DNA from 3 places in the Streptomyces sp. NPDC001544 genome. Region 2 is predicted to be linked to each of the others. Evidence: riboswitches for the same ligand, from Rfam matches in the RefSeq annotation. Region 2 holds a riboswitch; each other region holds the start of a gene.

Region 1 (6,965 bases), on a different contig from region 2:
ACAGCGCACCGGTGCGCCCGAAACCCGTCGCGATCTCGTCGAACACCAGCAGCACGTCGTGCGCGTCGCACGCCTCACGCAGCGTGCGCAGATACGCGGGGGAGTGGAACCGCATCCCGCCCGCGCCCTGCACCACCGGCTCCACGATCACGGCGGCCACCTCATGGGCGTGCCGCTCGATCAGGTCGTGCAGACGGCGGGCGTAGGCGTCCTCGTACTCCACCGGCGGCGCGTCCGCGAAGACCTGACGCGGCAGCACCCCGCTCCACAGCTCGTGCATCCCGCCGTCGGGGTCGCACACGGCCATGGGCTGCCAGGTGTCGCCGTGGTAGCCGCCCCGCCAGGTGAGCAGCCGCCGCTTCTCCGGGCGTCCGAGCGAACGCCAGTACTGCAGGCACATCTTGACCGCGACCTCGACCGACACCGAACCGGAGTCGGCCAGGAAGACATGCTCCAGCCCCTCCGGCGACATGTCGACAAGGAGCTTCGCGAGGTGGACGGCGGGCTCGTGGGTGAGCCCGCCGAACATCACATGGCTCATCCGCCCCAGCTGCTCGCGCGCCGCCTCGTTCAGGACCGGGTGGTTGTAGCCGTGGATCGCCGACCACCACGAGGACATGCCGTCGACCAGTTCGCCCGAGCCGTCGGCGAGCCGGAGCCGCACCCCGCTCGCCGACTCCACGACGAGCGGCTCGGCCCGCCCGGGCATCGGGCCGTACGGATGCCACACGTGCCGCCGGTCCAGCTCCAGCAGCTCCGGCACGCTCCGGCCGGGCAGGTCAGGCATTGGGCGCGAGGTCCGTTCCGGCACCCCGGCGGCGGACGGCGACGAGGTCGGTACGGGGCTCGCCCGCCACCGTGGCCGTCGCGGCGGTGCCGCAGACCCCACCGCCCGCGTGGGAGCCGCAGCCTCCGTCCGCCGCGTGCGACCCGCACCCCGCCTCGCCATGGGATCCGCAGCCGCCCCCGGACGCCGCCCGGTGCTCCGGCAGCGTCACCTGGTCGGCGCCCTCCACCTCGAACCCGGCGTCCGCGATCATCTCGAGGTCGGCCTTGCCCGCCTGGCCCTCGCTGGTCAGGTAGTCACCGAGGAAGATGGAGTTGGCCAGGTGCAGGGCGAGCGGCTGCAGGGTGCGCAGATGCACCTCACGGCCGCCCGCGATGCGCACCTCGACGTCCGGGCACACGAACCGGACCATCGCCAGGATCCGCAGGCAGCGCTGCGGGGTGAGGTGCCACTCCTTGGCGAGAGGGGTGCCCTCCATCGGGATGAGGAAGTTCACCGGAACCGAGTCGGGGTCGAGCTCGCGCAGCGAGAAGACGACGTCGACCAGGTCCTCGTCGCTCTCACCCATGCCCGCGATCAGACCGGAGCAGGCGGACAGTCCGGCCGCGTGCGCCTTCTGCACCGTGTCCACCCGGTCGGCGTACGTGTGCGTGGTCGTGATGTCCGCGTACGTCCCCTCGGAGGTGTTGAGGTTGTGGTTGTACGCGTCCGCGCCCGCCTCGCGCAGCCGCTCGGCCTGGCCGTCGGAGAGCAGGCCGAGGCAGGCGCACACCTCGACGTCCTCGTTCCGCTCCTTGATCGTCCTGATCGTCTCGGAGACCCGGTCCACGTCCCGGTCCGTCGGACCGCGCCCACTGGCCACCAGGCAGACCCGTTTGGCACCTCCGGCCAGGCCCGCGGCAGCCGCCGCGGAGGCCTCGTCGGGCTTGAGCCAGGTGTACTTCAGGATGTCGGCCTTGGAGCCGAGCCGCTGGGAGCAGTAGGAGCAGTCCTCCGGACACAAGCCGGACTTGAGGTTGACCAGGTAGTTGAGTTTCACGCGCCGGCCGAACCAGTGCCGGCGCACCTTGCCGGCCGCGGCCACCACATCGAGCACGTCGTCGTCGGAGGTGGCCAGTACGGCGAGTGCTTCCTCGCGGGTCGGCAGCTCGCGCCGAAGCCCCTTGTCCACCAGCGTGTTCAGCAGGTCCATGAGGTCCGATCCTGTCCTACGTGACCGCCCCGGGCCAAGGAGAGTTTGCACAACGGAGACTGGTTGCCTGTGTGGGTATTGCCACACGGTGGGCGGTTGGTCGTCCGGCTAGTGTCTGTCCACTGCCTACAAAATCCCCGGAGGAGCCATGGCGTTCGGCTGGATCGACGACCAGGCGGAATCCCGCCGCCGCGCCGGACTGGTCCGGACCCTCAGGCCCCGGGCCGCCGACTCGCCGCTCCTCGACCTCGCGAGCAACGACTACCTCGGTCTGGCCCGCCACCCCGAGGTCACCGAGGGCGCCGCAGCGGCGGCCCGGACCTGGGGCGGCGGCTCCACCGGGTCCCGGCTGGTGACCGGCACCACGGAACTGCACACCGAGCTGGAGCGCGAGCTGGCCGCCTTCTGCGGTTTCGAGGCGGCCCTGGTCTTCTCCTCGGGATACGCCGCCAACCTCGCGGCGGTCACCACGCTCGGGCCGCACGGCTCCCTCGTCGTCTCCGACGCGGGCAACCACGCCTCCCTCATCGACGGATGCCGGCTGGCCAGGGGCACCACGCAGGTCGTCGGGCACGCCGATCCCGAGGCGGTGGGCAAGGCACTGGCCACGCACGAGGGGCCCGCGGTCGTCGTCTCCGACACGGTGTTCTCCGTCGACGGGGACGCGGCCCCGCTGTCCGCGCTCGCCGGGACCTGCCGGGCGTACGGCGCCGGGCTGGTCGTCGACGACGCACACGGCCTGGGTGTGCTGGGCGACGGCGGCCGGGGAGCACCGTACGGAGCCGGACTCGCCGGCGCGGACGACGTCGTCGTCACCGTCACCCTGTCGAAGTCGCTGGGCAGTCAGGGCGGTGCGGTGCTGGGACCGGCACGGGTCATCGACCACCTGGTCAACGCGGCCCGGAGCTTCATCTTCGACACGGGCCTCGCACCCGCTGCGGCCGGAGCGGCGCTCGCGGCCCTCAGGCTGCTGCGCCGCGAGCCGGAACGGGCGGCGCGCTCCCGCGCGGTGGCCGCCGAACTGCACGCACGCCTGACCACCGCGGGGCTGGAAGCGGTGCGTCCGGACGCCGCGGTGGTCTCCGTACGTGCCCCGTCCCCGGAGGAGGCGGTGCGCTGGGCGGCCGCATGCCGGGCGGCGGGCCTGGCCGTGGGCTGCTTCCGTCCTCCTTCCGTGCCCGACGGCATCTCACGGCTCAGGCTGACCGCGCGGGCGGACCTCTCCGGGGCCGAGATCGAACGCGCTGTACGAGTGATCGGCGAGACGCGACCATGAGTCGGCGTGACACGGCCGTGCATCGCCTGGACGGAAACTGACCGGAAGCGGTCAGCAGGTCACCGGAGCGCGGCGACGAACTCCGCCCAGCTCCCGGGGGAGAAGAGCAGCGCGGGTCCGGCCGGGTCCTTGGAGTCGCGCACGGCGAGCAGCCCGGTCCAGGGACCGGAGTGCGGGCGGGCCGTCTCCACGCAGTTGTTCGCTCCGGTGCTGTAGCTGCTGCGCAGCCACCGCACACCGTGCAGATCGGTACTGGAGGGTACGTTCCGAGGCAGTGCAGACATGGTGCCTCCTTACGCGCCGCCTATCCCGGCGATGTAATCCAGCGAGTCCTCGGGTGAAAGGGCGTGGATCTGAAGGGTGTTGAAGGCCTCCGAGTAGGCCCGGAGGTCTTCTTTCCGCTCGAGGTAGAGGCTACTCGTCAAATGGTCGAGAACAACCACGTCCAGATCGGAAGTGCTCGGAAATGAGAAGATAACGAAAGGGCCGGTGATACCGATATGCGCCCCGGCGGAGAAGGGCAGCACCTGGAGGCGCACTTGCGGCAGACGCGCCGCCTCCAGGAGCCGCTGAAGCTGCCGGGCCATCACCTCCGGCCCGCCGACCTCCCGCCGCAGCACCGCCTCGTCCAGAACGGCGCTCAGCACCAGCGGCGGATCCGACCGCAGCACGTCCTGCCTGGCCAGCCGGACCTTCACCAGAGCGTCCAGCCGCTCCTCGGCGTCGTCGGGGGCGTCGGGACCGACCGTGCCGTCGGGGCCGCCAGTGCCGTCGGGACCGTCGTGGCTTCTGCCGACGGCCGCCCCGGTGACCGCGCGGGCGTACTCCGGCGTCTGCAGCAGCCCCGGGACCACCGATGTCTCCAGGGTGCGCATCTCGCTCGCCTGCGACTCCAGGCTGATGAAGTCACGGTAGGCGGGCGGCAGCACCCCGCGGTAGGCGTGCCACCAGTGGTGCCGGCCGCCGACGTCGTCCGACCCGGCCAGCACCAGCAGCAGCTCGCGCTGCTGGCGGTCGGTCACACCGTAGGCGTCCAAAAGTAACCGGACATCGGCCGATTTCACCCCACTGGCGCCGGTCTCGATCCGGCTGACCTTGGACTGGTGCCAGCCCACCAGACGGGCGGCCTCACCACTGGTGAGGCCCGCGCCGGTGCGCAGCTCGCGCAGTTCGGCGCCCAGCTTCCGGCGGCGCACCGCGGGACCGTTCTGCATGGGCCACTCCTTACTCGCCATTACTCCGCGCGCGCCGCCCGAATACGGTCTGCCGTCGTAGAGTTCACCGCTTTGAGCGACAGATATATGCATATCCTGGTGGTTCTCACCCGTGACCGGCGCGCTGATGGCAGTCTGGCGACGAAGCACCAGTGCGGGACCGTACTCGAACCCATCCGCTCCGTGTCGGACTGCGGTCCCGTGGGAAAGGGACGACGTCGCCATGGCGGACCATCTGGAAGCATCCATCACTCTGCCGAGCGATCCAGCCTCGGTCTCCGCTGCCCGCAGCTATGTGGTGGGCATCCTGGCGGAATGGGGGCTCCAGCCGGACACCGGCGTCTGCGACACCGTCCGGCTCATCGTCTCCGAGCTCGCCACCAACGCCGTACAGCACACCTTCGGGCAGTCGCCCACCTTCACGGTGGCCCTCGCGCTCGACCGTGACGAGCAGTTGCGCGTCGGTGTCACCGACAGCCATCCCCGCTTCCCGAAGCGGCTGCCCGCCGCCGTGCAGCAGGACAACGGCCGCGGCATGGTCATCATCCGCTGGCTGACCGCCGAGTGCGGCGGCAGGCTCAGGGTGCGGCCCACCCGCGAGGGAGGCAAGACGGTGTTCGTCGAGCTGCCGTGGGCACTCCCGGCGAGGCCGGTCACGACAGCGGGGCAGCAGGAGCCCTAGAGGGGCCCGGCACGGGCCTGCAGGGGTCCGTATGGGCCCGCACGGCTCGCACGGTTCCGGGTGTGGCCCTGTGCCCGGGACCGTGCGGCGCGTGACTGCGGGTCAGCTGACCCGGCCGTACCAGACGCTCTTCGTCCAGATCTTCTGCAGCCTCACCACGTCCCCGGTCCTCGGGGCGTGCCAGATCTTCCCCTTCCCGGCGTAGATGCCGACGTGGTAGACGTTCGAGCCCGAATGGAAGAAGACCAGGTCTCCGGCCTTGCGGTTGCCGGCGGAGATGTGGTGGGTCTTGTTGTACTGCTGGGCTGCCGTCCGCGGCAGCTTCTTGCCCGCCTTCTTGAACGAGTACAGCGTGAGGCCGGAGCAGTCGAACCTGCCGGGACCGGTGGCTCCCCACTTGTACGGTGCGCCCTTCTTGGACGCCGCGACCTGGAGCGCCTTCGTCGCCGGAGTCGTGGCAGCGGCGTCTGTGGCGACACCGGGAACGACTATCGAGCCGCCGACGGCGGCGATGGCGAATGCCGAGGCCGTGCCGGCCCGGGCCATGAGCGACGGGACACGATTGAGCGCAGTCATGCGCAACCCTTCGTCAGCCGCCTGTGAAGGATGACCTGTCGGATTCGGGCTGGCGAAGTTGCCCGGCCGCGTTGCCGCGGCTTCACCCCAAGGGCTGCTCGGAGACGGACGGCTGTCCGCTCCGGCGACCCGTCTTGCCTGGGTCCTCCACTCCTGCCGATCCACTCCTGTCGACCGGTCATCCAGGCGGCGGCAGGACTCGGCGTCCGCCCGGATCGCCCCGCCGCTTTGGCGGGGTCTTGTCGTCAGTCAGGGATCTTCGCCCACACCTGTCCGAAAAACCCAACGGAACCGAGTATTTGTGGTGTTACTCACCACTCAGCCGTTCGGGTGGACGGGCTCGTGTTCGAGTCCCTGCCGGGACAGCGGCGCACCCTCCGACCAGGGTCGAAGCTCCTCCCGGCGCTCTTCGGCCGGGCGGTTCGCGCAACTTCGAGGGCCCTGGAAAAGGATGCGCTGCTAGTCCGAACGTGGGTACGTCCTTTGGACCGTTTCGACTCAGCCGTGAACGCGCAAGCTGTCAACCGGTGCCGTCCGGGGGCACGGTGACGCGCGCGGTGCGGCGCTCGCCGTCCAGCACCCTCAGCGCCCGCGCCAGGGTGGCCTCGTGCAGCTCCGTCTCGCCACGGCTGTGCATCAGCGCCAGGGCGTCGCGCAGTTCCACCGCCTTGCGCACCAGCGCCTGGGCGGCCCGCAGTCCGCTGTAGGTGTGGCCGTGCCGCGCCGGATTCACCCGGCCGAGCAGGTCGGCCGCCTCCAGGTAACGGTCGATCAACTCGCCCTCGGCCCGGGTCAGGGCCGGCAGTGGCGGAAGTTCCGGTGGCAGCATCGGCGGCTCACCCCGCGTCCGGGGTGGCGGTGCGCGAGGCCTTGCGGCTGGGCACGATCCGGTCCACCAGTCCGTACTCCAGAGCGCCCCGGGCGTCCAGCACCAGGTCCCGTTCGAGGTCGGCGCCGACCCGCTCGGGGTCGCGGCCGGTGTGCTGAACGAGCAGCTCCTCCAGCAGGCCGCGCATCCGGACCAATTCCTCCGCCTGGATGGCGAGATCGCTCGGCTGACCCCGCGTCGGCTCGGGCAGCGACGGCTGCTGGAGCACCACCCGCGCGCCCGGCAGCGCGAACCGCTTGCCCGGAGTACCGGCGGCCAGCAGCACCGCGGCGGACGAGCCCGCCTGCCCCAGGCAGACCGTCTCCACGTCGCAGGTGACGTACCGCATGGTGTCGTGAATCGCCGTCAT
Region 2 (6,965 bases):
ACGCCCTGGCCCGCGAGCTGAAGAAGGGCGACGTCGCCGCCCTGGTCGTCGAGCCGATCCAGGGCAAGGGCGTCCACGAGGCGCCGCCCGGCTACCTGCGCGCGGCCCAGGAGCTGCTGCACAGACACAAGGCCCTGCTCATCGCCGACGAGGTGCAGACCGGTCTCGGCCGCACCGGTGACTTCTACGCCTACCAGCACGAGGACGGCGTCGAGCCCGACCTGGTGTGCGTGGCCAAGGCACTGTCCGGCGGCTACGTCCCGGTCGGCGCGACCCTCGGCAGAGACTGGATCTTCAAGAAGGTCTACTCGTCCATGGACCGGGTGCTCGTCCACTCGGCGAGCTTCGGGTCCAACGCCCAGGCGATGGCGGCCGGGCTCGCCGTGCTGTCGGTCATGGAGAACGAGCAGATCGTCGCGAACGCCCGCGCGACCGGTGAGCAGCTCAAATCCCGGCTCACCGCGCTGATCGACAAGTACGAGCTGCTCGCCGACGTCCGAGGCCGGGGCCTGATGATCGGCATCGAGTTCGGCCGGCCCGGTTCCCTGAAGCTGCGCAGCCGCTGGACCATGCTGCAGGCCGCCCGCAAGGGCCTGTTCGCGCAGATGGTGGTGGTCCCGCTGCTCCAGCGGCACCGGATCCTCACCCAGGTCTCCGGCGACCACCTGGAGGTCATCAAGCTGATCCCGCCGCTGGTCATCGGCGAGCGGGAGGTGGACCGGTTCGTCGACGCCTTCAGCGCCGTGATGGACGACGCGCACAGCGGCGGCCTGGTGTGGGACTTCGGCAAGACACTGATCAAGCAGGCGGTGGCCAACCGCTGACACCCCCTAGCCGGGCAGCACCACGAAGAGGAGGAAGAGACCGGCGAGCCCGGTCGCTCCGAGGGCCAGGCCGACCGCGGAGGTCCACAGCCGGCCGACACCGCGCCCCGCGTAGTACAGGCCCATGGCGCCGAAGGTGACGGAGAGCCCACCGGCGATGAGCGACCAGGGCAGCAGCATGAACGTGAGCGTGGGCCACGTGCTCGTCGCGGCCACGAGCCCCAGCAGCAGCGCGAGGGGGCCGAGGGCGGCGGCGGGCGCGTCGGCGTGGGAGGGCGTGGAACGTGTGGTCATCTGATCCCGCGCATTCTTGAACGCGTTCAATTCTTCGTCGAGGCTAGCACGGGCGCAGGGCGGCGGGGGACGGACCGCAGGCGGGAGAGCCGGTTTGCCTCAGAGGCAAAGGAATTGCCTCACAGGTAAAACCGCGGCTGAATGGAGGCATGAACGCCTCAGAAGCCGCGCCGTCGTCGGGCATGAACGCCTCAGAAGCCGCGCCGTCGTCGGGCGAGGGCGCCGACCTGCCCGCCGTGGCGCCGCAGCTGCGCGCCCTGCGCCGGCGCGCCGGCCTCACCCTGGAGGCCGCGGCCCGCACCGCGGGCCTCTCGCCCGCCCACCTCTCCCGACTGGAGACCGGTGGGCGCCAGCCCTCGCTCCCTATGCTGCTCGCGCTCGCCCGTGTCTACGGTACGACGGTCTCGGAGCTACTCGGCGAGAGCGTCGCCGACCGGGACGCCGTCGTGCGCGCCGCCGACATGGAGCCGACCCGTGCGGGCGGCTGGACGTACTTCCAGGCCGGCGCCCCCGGGCGCGGGATGCAGGCACTGCGCGTACGGGTGCCGTACGGCACGCAGGGCGACATCGTGCGGGTCCACCCCGGCGAGGAGTGGCTCCACGTGCTGCGGGGCCGCCTCAGACTGCGCCTCGGCGACACCGCGCACCTGCTCGCGCCCGGCGACAGCGCGCACTTCGACTCGCTCACCCCGCACCGCCTCGCCGCCGAGGACCACGACGGGGTGGAGCTGCTGTTCGTCCACACCCTGCTGCAGAGCCCCACGGCCGCACTGTGCCTGGGGCCCCTTACCGGAGAGCCGTCATGAGCGACTACGAGACGAAGTTCCCCCGCTCCCTGTGGGTCCGGCTGATCATCTACATCGCCGTGGGCCACCTCTTCGCCGCGTTCCTCTACCTGCTGTTCGCGCTGGGCGCCAAGGGCTGACCGCGCTGTCGGGCGGACGTCAGTCCAGCAGCCGCTCGCGCAGCCGTTCCCGGGTCTCGGAGGTCAGTCCGAGGCCCTGCTCCAGGTAGGTGTCGACCCCGCCCCAGGTCTCCTCCAGACTCGTGAAGGCCGCCGACAGGTACTCGGCGCGCGCGTCGAAGAGCGGGCTGAGCAGCTCCATCACCTCGGGGGTGTAGGCGCTGTCCGGGCTGCCGCCCCGGCGCACCTTGTAGCGGCGGTGCTTCGCGTTCGACTCCAGGTAGTCGGCGACGATCGCCTCGCGCTCCACGCCCACCGCGAGCAGCGTCACGGCCACGGAGATGCCCGCGCGGTCCTTGCCCGCCGCGCAGTGCATCAGGGCGGGGACGCTGTCCTCGGCCAGGGCGCGCAGCACCCTGGAGTGCTCCGCGGTGCGCTCCCGCACGATCTTGCGGTAGGAGGAGATCATCCGGTTCTCCGCCTTGCCGTCCGCGAGGATCGCGCGCAACTGGTCGAGGTCGCCGTCGCGGACCAGCTTCCAGAACTCCGCGCCGTCCGCCGGGTCACTCAGCGGCAGGTTCACATTGCGCACACCGGGCAGCTCGACGTCGGGGCCCTCGAGCTTCCTGTCGGCCGCGTTGCGGAAGTCGAAGATCGTGTGCAGGCCCAGGGAGGCGAGGAACGCCGCGTCCTGCTCGGTGGCGTGCGCGAGATGCCCGCTGCGGAACAGCACCCCGTGCCGCACCCGGCGGCCGTCCACCGTGGGCATGCCCCCCACGTCCCGGAAGTTGCGCACTCCGGTCAGCTCCGGCTCGGTCGACGGGACCTGCTGCGTCACGTGGGCTCCTCGCTGTCGCTCCCGCCGTCTCGACACGTCGGCGGGCACTCGCTCGACGATACGACATCGGTTTTCCCGGGCAATGAGTTGTCCACAGGCGTTGCCTCCGGTGCCGTCAGCCCCTGATGATGTTGATGCTTGAGCGGATCTGTCGGCACCTGTGAGGCCTCGATGGTGGACATCGCCGAAAACGGTCGTACCTGGCTCCTGACGGGGCCCACCAGCGGTTACGCGCTGCACCTCACCGAGGAGCACGAACTGCTGCACCTCCACTGGGGCCCGCGCATCGCGCTCGCCGACGCGGAGGCCCTCGCGGTGCGCCCGCTGCCCGGCTACCGGCCCTTCGAGTCCCCGCTCGACGGCCGGGAGGAGTACCCGGTCGAGGGCGGCCCCCGTTTCGTCCGGCCCGCACTGTCCGTGCGCACCGACGAGCGGCGTGGCACCGAGTGGGCCTTCGAGGCGTACGACACCGAGGGCGACGAGCTCCGGCTGCGCTTCAGGGACGACGCGGTGTCGCTCACGCTGCACTACCGGATGCGCGGGGACGTCGTCGAGCGCTGGGTGACCGTGGGCAACGAGGGGCACGCGCGCGTGGAGCTGCTGCGCGCCGACGCCGCCACCTGGACCCTGCCCGACCGGGACGGCTGGCGACTGTCCCAGCTGCACGGCCGCTGGGCCGCCGAGTCCCTGCTGACCAGCGCCCCGCTCACGTACGGCGACAAGGTGATCGGCAGCCGTCGCGGTCACACCGGCCACCAGCACCTGCCCTGGGTCGCCCTGCACACCGACGCCGGCGAGGAGCACGGCGAGGTCTACGGCTGCGCCCTCGGCTGGTCGGGCTCCTGGCGGATCGCGGTCTCCCAACTCCCGGACGCGCGCGTCCAGATCACCGGCGGGGCCGGTTACGACGACTCGGGCCTGCTGACGCTGGCGCCGGGGGAGTCGTACACCACCCCCGTCTTCGCGGGCCTGTGGAGCGACGGCGGCTTCGGCGGCGCCAGCCGTGCCTGGCACGCCTACCAGCGGGCCCATGTCGTCCCGGACGCGGACCGGGACCGGCCCGTGCTGTTCAACTCCTGGGAGGCCACCACCTTCGACATCTCCGAGGAGCAGCAGGCGACCCTCGCCCGGCGGGCCGCCGCGATCGGTGTCGAACTGTTCGTGGTCGACGACGGCTGGTTCGGTGCCCGTACGAGCGACCGGGCCGGGCTCGGCGACTGGACGCCCAACCCGGACCGCTTCCCGAACGGCCTGAAGCCGCTCGCGGACTATGTGCACGCCCTCGGTATGCAGTTCGGCATCTGGGTCGAACCGGAGATGGTCAACCCGGACAGCGACCTGTACCGGGCCCACCCCGACTGGGTGCAGTACCAGTTCGGGCGGAAGCGGACGGAGTTCCGTAATCAGCTCGTGCTCAACCTCGCCCGCGAGGACGTCCAGGAACACCTCTGGCAGCAGCTGGACGGCCTCCTGTCCAGCGCCCCCGTCGACTATGTGAAGTGGGACTTCAACCGCTGCTTCACCGACGCCGGATGGCCGGGTGAGCCGTACCCGCAGCGGCTGTGGGTGGACCACGTCCGCGCCTTCTACGCGCTCCTCGACCGGCTGCGGGCGGCCCATCCCGGTGTCGCGTTCGAGTCCTGCTCGGGCGGCGGCGGCCGGATCGACCTCGGTGTGATGAGTCGCACGGACCAGGTGTGGACCTCCGACAACACCGACCCGCTGGACCGGCTCGCCATCCAGCACGGCTTCAGTCAGATCCATCCCGCGCGGGTCATGGCCGCCTGGGTCACCGACAGTCCGAACACCCAGCTCAACGGGCGGGTCAGCAGCCTGCGCTTCCGGTTCGTGAGCGCCATGGCCGGGGTGCTCGGCGTCGGGGGCGATCTGTCGGAGTGGACGGAGGAGGAGCTCGCCGAGGCCCGCCAGTGGGTGGAGCTGTACAAGGAGATCCGCCCGGTCGTGCAGCACGGCGACCTGTACCGGCTGCGACCGCCGGAGGGCGGGCTGAGCGCGGTGCAGTACACCCTCGGGGACGAGTCGGTCGTGCTGGCGTGGCTCCAGGCGCAGCGGTACGGCGAGCCGGTCCCGGCGGTGCGGCTGCGCGGCCTCGATCCGGCGGCGTCCTACGAATGCCGTGAAACGGGCGAAGTCCACCGAGGTGCCGTGCTGCTGCACCATGGACTGGACACCGGGTTGCGCGGCGATCTGGACGCGACCGTTGTCCGTCTGCGCCGCATCTGATGCTTCTGCCCCAATTGGATTCTTTGGGGAAACTAGTTCTGATATAGGGAGGCATGAAGGTACGTTCCGTGAGGAGCGTCATATTTATGACTGTCCGTCACGCGTCATGTCCACGTAATCGGTGGGGATTTCCGGGGAATTGAAGGGTGGTTCCGGAGGAGGTTCACGGACGGTGACGGGGGATATCCAAAACGGATCAAGCCAAACCCGGTCCGCGGGAAGCACTCGCTTGTCCGTTCCCGTCCCGCTCGCTTACCTTCGCCACCACTCCGGACGGAACGCCGAATCCTGCCGCCGCCCAGAGCCCGCACACACTCACCCGTGCACGGCAGGAGCGGGGGACCCACCAGGCAGGACCGCCTGTTCCGGTCTTCGGAACGGCTAGGGGTGAAGCCGCGCGCAGCGCGGCCGGGCAGCTCCAGCCCGAACCCGACAGCTCACCTCGCAGGCGCCGGAGAGGAACTCGTCATGCCCGCGAAGGGTAAGCACCGCCGTCCCAAGAACCGGCGTTTCACCCGCTCGATCGCCGTCGCCGGAACCGGCGGCGCCGCGCTGGCCCTGCCCCTCGTGGGAGCCGGCGGCGCCCATGCCGCCACGGCGGCCACCGCGAAGGAGTCCGCCTCCAAGGAGACCGTCCAGACCGCGCCCGTGGCCCAGAAGGAGACCTCCGCGGCCCGGTCGGGCGTGCACATCTACACGGTGCGGGCCGGTGACTACCTCTCGAAGATCGCCGACGAGCAGAACGTGAGCGGCGGCTGGCACCGGCTCTACGCGGACAACCGCGAGGCCGTCGGCAGCGACCCCTCGCTGATCCACCCCGGTCTGAGGCTGAGCATCGGCGAGCGGGCCGCGCACACCGGCACCGAGTCCGCCACGTCCACCCGGTCCTCCGCCCCGCAGCCCACGACCCGGTCCACGCCCCGTTCCGCGACCCGCTCGCAGACACGGCCCTCCGCGGCGCCGACCGCCTCCACCGGTTTCACCCTCCCGGTCGTGGGCGCCACCATCGGCACCGGTTACCACGTGCCGGGCGGCATGTGGTCCAGCGGCTACCACACGGGCGTCGACTTCGTCGTCCCGACCGGCACACCGGTCAAGGCCGTGGGGGCGGGCACGGTCGTCTCCGCCGGCTGGGGCGGCGCCTACGGCAACCAGGTCGTGATCAGGCTCGCCGACGGCCACTACGCGCAGTACGGCCACCTGTCCTCCCTCTCGGTCTCGGCCGGCCAGACCGTGACGGCGGGGCAGCAGCTCGGTCTCTCCGGCGCGACCGGCAACGTGACCGGCCCGCACCTGCACTTCGAGATACGCACCACCCCGAACTACGGCTCGGACGTGGACCCGGTCGGATACCTCCGCTCGCACGGCGTCGCCGTCGCCTGATCCCCGGTCCGGCCTCCGGTGCGTCCCACGATGGCGTATTCCCGTCTGGCGCATGTCGGGAAGGTGGGTTATCTCACCGTCCGTCAAGCCTTTATTACGGTCGCGTAGGTCACATCGAAAGGTGAATCATGGTCCGACGTGGCAGACGATTCGAAGAGTGACAGCAGATCAGTGATCGGGTCGTACGTGGCGGTGGGGGACAGCTTCACCGAGGGCGTGGGCGACCCTGGCCCCGACGGGGCGTTCGTCGGCTGGGCCGACCGGTTCGCGGTGCTGCTCGCGGACCGGCGGCCCGAGGGCGACTTCAGGTACACGAACCTGGCGGTACGCGGCAGGCTGCTCGACCAGATCGTGGCCGAGCAGCTTCCGCGAGCCGTCGAACTCGCCCCGGACCTGGTGTCCTTCTGCGCGGGCGGCAACGACATCCTCCGTCCCGGCACCGATCCCGACGAGGTGGCCGAGCGTTTCGAGCTGGCGG
Region 3 (6,965 bases), on a different contig from region 2:
TGGGCCGTGTCGGCCTTCTCCTTCACGCCGTTGTACTTCTCGGTGGCGGCCTCCGCCTGCTGGTACAGCTTGTCCACCCTGGCCCGGACCTGGGCCGGTGTGAGCTGCGGTGCCGCGTGTCCGGTTCCGTCGAAGCCCGCCGCGGTCGCCGCGCCCGCCAGGGCGATGGTGGCCGCCGTCCGGGCGGTGTTGCTGCTGAGCGGGCGCTGTCTGGGCTTGCGGTGCGCTGACACCTGGACCGTTCACGTCCTCTCGTACGACCGCCGACCCGCCCGTGGGGAGCGGTTCACGCGTCCGGCGACGACCCGCGCGGGGCCGCCGCCGGACCTTCTCGGCGGTGGTGTCCGACTGCCGCCCCTGGCCCGGGCGGCGGTGGGGAGCCGGTCACCTGGTGGAGGACGCTAAACCGGGCTGTGACGGCTTGGTAACGCATTGTGCGTAACTGACCCGACAGGACCGCCGGATGTACGCCGATGACCGCGCTCCCGGCGCACAGCTGCCGACTTGGACGGTGCGCTGACCGATGTGGCGGTTTACGGGGCAGGCGGGAGCCGTGGGGTGCTATGAGGCGCATTTATGCGGATGGTTAGGCTCCGGCCTCATGGACGTACTCATCCATCTTTTCGTCGGCCTGCACATCATCGGTATCGCCGCGCTCCTCGGCGGCTTCCTGACCCAGATGAAGGCGATGGGCCGGGGCGAGGCCCGCTTCGTCCCCGGCATGCTGCACGGCGCCCTCACCATGCTGGTCACCGGTGTGATCCTGGTCGGGCTCAACCAGGCCGACGACCACCACGTCAACACCATCAAGATCGGCGTCAAGCTGGCGCTGCTGATCGTGATCCTCGGGCTCGTCTACGTGAAGCGGGACGAGGAGCGGGTGGACAAGGGGCTCTTCGGGCTGGTGGGCCTGCTCACCATGGCGAACATCTTCATCGCCGTGCTGTGGACGTGATCGCGCCGACGACGGTCGCGAGCCACGCGGCGACCGAGATCCACACCAGCACCACGCCTGGGCCCCGCAGCCACGGGATGCCCACGGTGGCGCCGACGGACAGCGTGGCGGCCGCCGTCATCCCCATCGGGAACACCGTCGACCAGCGGCGCACGTCGTAGCCCGGCCGGGGGCGGACCGCCTCCGCGAACAGCAGGACGGCGTAACAGGCCAGGTCCAGTACGAGCAGTGCGACGGTCAGGGTGCGCAGGACGTCCCGGTCGTCGTCGCTCCACAGATACAGGTGCGGGCTGTCGGCGGCGATCAGCCGCGCCCCGGCCAGCGCCGAGATGGCGAGCGCGCCGCCCGCGATCCACTGGTCCCCGGCGCCCTCGACCACCTGCCGCGGATCGAACCGGGCCAGGGCCAGCGCGTAGACCAGCAGTCCCAGCCAGAAGAGCACCAGTGCCGTGTGCGCGAGCCACGCCGTCGACGTCGCGTCGGCCAGCACGGCCGCCGAAACGGCGAGCGCCTGTGTGGCCACGCAGCCCATGAACGCCGTCCCCGGCATGCGCCGCCCCCAGTGCCGTACGACGGGGGCGAGCAGTACGGGCCAGAGCGCGGCCGCCAGCGCGAGCAGCGCCTCGGCCAGGACCTGCCGGCCGAGCAGCGAGAACCGGGTTCCCAGAACCGCGGTGCCGGCGACGGCGGTGAGCGCACCCGGCGTCTCCGCCTCCGCCGCCCACCGCTCCCGTTCGAACACCAGCCGGGCGGCGAAGGCCGCCGCGAACCCCAGCCAGGCGGCACACGCCACCCCGAGGGCGACCCGTGACAGCACCGCGTGGCCCGCGAGCAGCAGCCCCACCGACACGATCCCCGTCGCCATCACGGCGGCACCGCCCGCCGGTGACCGCCGGGCCCACCAAGCGCGCAGGGGCAGGGGTGAGGAGGTGCCGGGCATGGGGCCGATGCTAGGAGCCCGGTGGTTCAGGCCGGTCGCACCACGCTGTGGATGATCGATTCGCCGTCGTAGTAGATCGACTCCTCGCGGACGTAGGCGCCCGGCTTGGGGGCGTGGATCATCATGCCGTTGCCGATGTAGATGCCGACGTGGCTGATGTCGTCGTAGAAGAAGATCAGATCACCGGGCTGGGCGTCGGCGAGGGAGACCGTCGTGCCGGCGTCGACCTGGTCGTAGGTGGTGCGCGGCAGGCTGACGCCGGCGGCCCTCCAGGCGGCCTGGGTCAGGCCGGAGCAGTCGTAGGAGCCGGGGCCGGTGGCGCCCCAGACGTACGGCTTGCCTATCTGCGCGCGGGCGAACTCGATCGCCTTCGCCGCCTTGGTGGCGTACGAGGACGACGAACCCGTGGACGTCGAAGGGGACGTCGAAGGGGCTGGGGAGGGAGACGTCGAGGGGGACGCGGCGGCGCCGGTGTCCTGCTCGGCCGCCCGCTCGGCCGCCTGCTGCTTCGCGAGCTCCGCCGCCTTGCGCGCGGCCTCCTCCTGCTTCTGCTTCTCGATCGCCGCGAGCCGGGCCTTCTCCCGGGCCGTCAGCGTGGACAGCAGCTCGCGCGCGGTGGCGAGCTTCTTCTGGACGGTGGCCTTGGCGGTGTGCAGCTCGTTCTGCGACTCGGTCAGCGTCTCGAGGCTCGCCGTGGCCTCCTGCCGCTTCCTCATCGTCGCGGACTGCTCGGTGACGTAGTCGTCGACCGCGCCCTTCTGCCGGGAGGTCAGCCGGTTCATCAGCTGGGTCTGGTCGAAGTAGTCCTGCGGGGTGTCCGCGAGCAGGAAGGTGGCGGTGTCGGGGGCGGCGGACCCGGTCCGGTACTGGGCCGCGGCGAACGAGCCCAGCTTCTCGCGTGCCTTGTTGAGCTTCTCCGTGCGCTTGGCGACCTCGTCGAGGAGGGTGTCGACCCGTCTGCGCTGCTTGCCGGTGTTCTCCTTGGCGGCGTTGTACTTGTCGGTCGCCGACTCCGCCTGGCGGTAGAGGGAGTCGACCTTCTTCTCGACCTCCTCCAGGCTCGGCCTGCCGTCGGCGGCGGGGGCGGAGGGGGCGGCGTCGGCCGGCTGGGAGAGCAGGGCCACGGAGGTGAGGGCGGCGGTGGCGAGGGCGGGCTTGCGGATGCCCGCGACTCCCGTACCCGGGGAACGCTTGCGGTGCGACGCCAACGGAGGCGACTCCTTCCAGTGTTCCGCCTACCGGGTTAGCTGTCGGGTTCGGGCGGGTGGTTCGGAAGGGTTGCCCTACGGTCCTCGTCCTTGCGGGAGTACGGACCGATTCACCCCAGGTCTCGGTGTGGGTCCCCGGCTCCGGCTGGCGTGGGGGCGCGTGCCGGACTCGACGGAGGCCGCGCGGCCCGGCGACGTTCGCCGGTGGGGGTCGTGCGGCCTGCCAGGCACGGTAGCCAACTCGTGTGGCTCATGTGAAGGTTGGTGCACGTTATGCCCGATACATCTTGTGATTTACGTAAGTATTTTCGTCCGGGTGACGGTGTCGCTCCGGACCGTGAGTGACGGGAGGACCGGTCGTCTTCCCGGGGCGGCGGCCGGTTGTCGGTGGGGCGCCCTAGACTCGGAGAGCGATGAGCAGCCTCTTTGACGACAGCTTCCTGGCGGACCTCCAGGCCCCTCGCGGGCATGGGGAGGAGCCCCCGCCGCCGCCCGAGGACGATCACGCTCCGGAACCGGTTCCGGACGATCTGTTCGGCGGGAAGTTCGACGTGCCGCCGGAGCGGGACGAGTACTACCGGGACGGCGCCCCCCGCCCGGCCGTCGACGCGGCCGCGCTCCTGGAGGGGCTGAACGAGAACCAGCGCGCCGCCGTCGTCCACTCCGGCTCCCCGCTGCTCATCGTGGCCGGCGCCGGCTCCGGCAAGACCCGTGTGCTCACCCACCGCATCGCCCACCTGCTCGGCGAGCGGGGCGTCCACCCCGGTCAGATCCTGGCGATCACCTTCACCAACAAGGCCGCCGGCGAGATGAAGGAGCGCGTCGAGCAGCTCGTCGGCCCGCGCGCGAACGCGATGTGGGTGATGACCTTCCACAGCGCGTGCGTACGCATCCTGCGCCGGGAGAGCAAGAAGCTCGGCTTCACGTCGTCGTTCTCGATCTACGACGCCGCCGATTCCAAGCGCCTGATGGCCCTGGTCTGCCGTGACCTGGACCTCGACCCGAAGCGCTTCCCGCCCAAGTCCTTCAGCGCCAAGATCTCCAACCTGAAGAACGAGCTGATCGACGAGGAGGACTTCGCCGCCCAGGCGACCGACGGCTTCGAGAAGACCCTCGCCCAGGCCTACGCCCTCTACCAGTCGCGGCTGCGCGAGGCCAACGCCCTCGACTTCGACGACCTGATCATGACGACGGTCAACCTGCTCCGCGCCTTCCCGGACGTCGCCGAGCACTACCGCCGCCGCTTCCGCCACGTCCTCGTCGACGAGTACCAGGACACCAACCACGCCCAGTACGCCCTCGTGCGCGAGCTCGTCGGCACCGCCGAGCACCCGGTGGACGTGCCGCCCGGCCCGGACGACCTCCAGCCCGCCGAACTGTGCGTGGTGGGTGACGCCGACCAGTCGATCTACGCCTTCCGCGGCGCGACCATCCGCAACATCCTCCAGTTCGAGGAGGACTACCCGGACGCGACGACGATCCTGCTGGAGCAGAACTACCGCTCCACGCAGACGATCCTCTCCGCGGCCAACGCGGTCATCGAGCGCAACGAGTCCCGCCGCCCCAAGAACCTGTGGACCAACGCCGGCACGGGCGCCCGCATCACGGGGTACGTGGCCGACACCGAGCACGACGAGGCGCAGTTCGTCGCCGACGAGATAGACCGCCTCACGGACGCCGGCGAGGCCAAGGCGGGGGACGTCGCGGTCTTCTACCGCACCAACGCCCAGTCCCGAGTCTTCGAAGAGGTCTTCATCCGCGTCGGCCTGCCCTACAAGGTCGTCGGCGGTGTCCGCTTCTACGAGCGCAAGGAGGTCCGGGACGTCCTGGCCTACCTGCGGGTGCTGGCCAACCCGGAGGACTCGGTGCCGCTGCGCCGCATCCTCAACGTGCCCAAGCGAGGCATCGGCGAGCGCGCGGAGGCGATGATCGACGCCCTCTCCCAGCGGGAGAAGATCAGCTTCCCGCAGGCGCTGAAGCGGGTCGACGAGGCGTACGGCATGGCGGCGCGGTCGACGAACGCGGTGAAGCGGTTCAACGTGCTGATGGAGGAACTCCGTACGATCGTCGAGTCCGGCGCGGGCCCGGCGACCGTCCTGGAAGCCGTCCTCGAACGCACCGGGTACCTGGCCGAGTTGCAGGCCTCCACCGACCCGCAGGACGAGACCCGCATCGAGAACCTCCAGGAACTCGCGGCCGTGGCGCTCGAATTCGAGCAGGAACGCGGCGAGGGCGAGTCGGTGGGGTTGTCCGACTTCCTGGAGCAGGTCGCCCTGGTCGCCGACTCCGACCAGATCCCCGACGAGGAGGACGGCGACGGCGTCATCACGCTGATGACCCTGCACACCGCCAAGGGCCTGGAGTTCCCGGTGGTGTTCCTGACCGGCATGGAGGACGGCGTCTTCCCGCACATGCGCGCCCTCGGCCAGACCAAGGAACTGGAGGAGGAGCGGCGCCTGGCGTACGTCGGCATCACGCGCGCGCGGGAGCGGCTGTATCTGACCCGTTCGGCGATGCGCAGCGCGTGGGGCCAGCCGTCGTACAACCCGCCCTCCCGCTTCCTGGAGGAGATCCCGCCCACCCATGTGGACTGGAAGCGCAAGGGAGCGGCGGCCCCGATGTCCTCCGGGCCGGCGTCCGGCGTGGCGGCCTCGCTGTCGTCGTCCCGCTCGCGCTCCTCGGCGGCCGGCGCTTCCGGCTTCGCCACGCGCCGCACCTCGGAGAAGCCGGTGGTCGCCCTGTCCGTCGGGGACCGGGTGACGCACGACCAGTTCGGGCTCGGCACCGTGGTGGCGGTGAAGGGCACGGGTGCCAACGCCGAGGCGACGATCGACTTCGGAGACACCAAGCCGAAGCGGCTGCTGCTGCGCTACGCGCCGGTGGAGAAGCTGTAGGAGCGTCAGGGTTCCGGGGGCCGGGCCCCCGGGAGCCTACGTCGGGTCCAGTCCGTGGCTGCGCAGCCACGGCAGCGGGTCTATGGGCGCTCCGCCGGCCGGCCGGACCTCGAAGTGCAGGTGCGGGCCGGTGGAGTTGCCGGAGTTTCCGGAGTACGCGATCTGCTGACCGGCTTTGACGGTCGTCCCGGAGGGAACCTGGTACCTGGAGAGGTGGCAGTACCAGGTCTGCGTGCCGTCCTTCGCCGTCAGGATCAGCATGTTGCCGTAGGCACTGTTCCACTTCGTCGTCACGGTGCCGTCGGTCGCCGCCATCACCGGCGTGCCGTACGAGACGGGGAAGTCGATGCCGGTGTGCACCGACATCCAGTTCACGCCCGCCTGGCCGAAATAGGCGCTGAGCCCTTTCTGTGTGACCGGCAGGACGTACTTGGGGCGCAGCCGCTCCTTGCGGGCGGCCTCCGCGATCGCCTGCTTCTTCTGGGCTTCCTGCTGGGCCTTGAGGTCGATGCGTTCCTGGGTCCGGCTGGCCCGGTCCGCGAAGTCGTCGGCGCCCGCGGAGAGGGTTCTGAGCTGGCTGTCCAGCTTGCTGTTGGCGACGGACGGTTTCACCGCGTGGGCGTCCGAAGCGGTGGCCGTGGTGTCCTTGCCCCCGTCGTCGGTCAGGCTGCCGACGGAGGCGGCGGCGATTCCCGCCACTCCCATCACGCACACCGAGGGCACGGCGACGGTCAGCAGCGCGGAACGCTTGGGGGGACTCTTGCGGCGGGAACGGGCCGCGCTGCGGGAACCCGGCCGGGGCGGGGTCGGGGCGATCTCTTCCTGGCCGTCGAGCAGCGGGGCGACGGTGGGCAGTTCGCCGGTGGCGGCCGGATCGCCGTCCTCGGCGAGGGGCTCCTCGGCGGCCTCCTGGTACGGAAGCTGCTCGAAGGTGGCGGTCGCCTGCTGGTCGAAGGGCTGCTCGAAGG

The links. Region 2 has a riboswitch for cyclic di-AMP ahead of ACFY0F_RS38810 (peptidoglycan DD-metalloendopeptidase family protein). Riboswitches for the same ligand answer to the same signal wherever they lie in the genome.
Region 1: it holds a riboswitch for cyclic di-AMP, as region 2 does, so the genes downstream of both, ACFY0F_RS06885 (C40 family peptidase) here and ACFY0F_RS38810 (peptidoglycan DD-metalloendopeptidase family protein) in region 2, are expected to answer to the same signal.
Region 3: it holds a riboswitch for cyclic di-AMP, as region 2 does, so the genes downstream of both, ACFY0F_RS10795 (NlpC/P60 family protein) here and ACFY0F_RS38810 (peptidoglycan DD-metalloendopeptidase family protein) in region 2, are expected to answer to the same signal.

Annotation. Positions count from the first base shown of each region.
Region 1 covers NZ_JBIAVN010000002.1:336,235-343,199, forward strand. The annotation lists gene ACFY0F_RS06855 (adenosylmethionine--8-amino-7-oxononanoate transaminase) at 1-787, opposite strand, end outside; gene bioB (biotin synthase BioB) at 780-1,979, opposite strand; gene ACFY0F_RS06865 (8-amino-7-oxononanoate synthase) at 2,128-3,255, shown strand; gene ACFY0F_RS06870 (DUF397 domain-containing protein) at 3,315-3,539, opposite strand; gene ACFY0F_RS06875 (helix-turn-helix domain-containing protein) at 3,549-4,469, opposite strand; gene ACFY0F_RS06880 (ATP-binding protein) at 4,693-5,151, shown strand; gene ACFY0F_RS06885 (C40 family peptidase) at 5,254-5,727, opposite strand; cyclic di-AMP (ydaO/yuaA leader) riboswitch at 5,731-5,942, opposite strand; gene ACFY0F_RS06890 (hypothetical protein) at 6,248-6,556, opposite strand; gene ACFY0F_RS06895 (ATP-dependent Clp protease proteolytic subunit) at 6,564-6,965, opposite strand, start outside.
Region 2 covers NZ_JBIAVN010000032.1:29,507-36,471, reverse strand. The annotation lists gene ACFY0F_RS38840 (aspartate aminotransferase family protein) at 1-824, shown strand, start outside; gene ACFY0F_RS38835 (hypothetical protein) at 831-1,118, opposite strand; gene ACFY0F_RS38830 (helix-turn-helix domain-containing protein) at 1,301-1,924, shown strand; gene ACFY0F_RS38825 (DUF6126 family protein) at 1,921-2,043, shown strand; gene ACFY0F_RS38820 (tyrosine-protein phosphatase) at 2,063-2,860, opposite strand; gene ACFY0F_RS38815 (alpha-galactosidase) at 3,032-5,104, shown strand; cyclic di-AMP (ydaO/yuaA leader) riboswitch at 5,411-5,568, shown strand; gene ACFY0F_RS38810 (peptidoglycan DD-metalloendopeptidase family protein) at 5,573-6,487, shown strand; gene ACFY0F_RS38805 (SGNH/GDSL hydrolase family protein) at 6,659-6,965, shown strand, end outside.
Region 3 covers NZ_JBIAVN010000003.1:188,595-195,559, forward strand. The annotation lists gene ACFY0F_RS10780 (NlpC/P60 family protein) at 1-233, opposite strand, end outside; gene ACFY0F_RS10785 (hypothetical protein) at 602-955, shown strand; gene ACFY0F_RS10790 (tellurite resistance/C4-dicarboxylate transporter family protein) at 933-1,895, opposite strand; gene ACFY0F_RS10795 (NlpC/P60 family protein) at 1,922-3,103, opposite strand; cyclic di-AMP (ydaO/yuaA leader) riboswitch at 3,111-3,272, opposite strand; gene pcrA (DNA helicase PcrA) at 3,517-5,997, shown strand; gene ACFY0F_RS10805 (peptidoglycan DD-metalloendopeptidase family protein) at 6,034-6,965, opposite strand, start outside.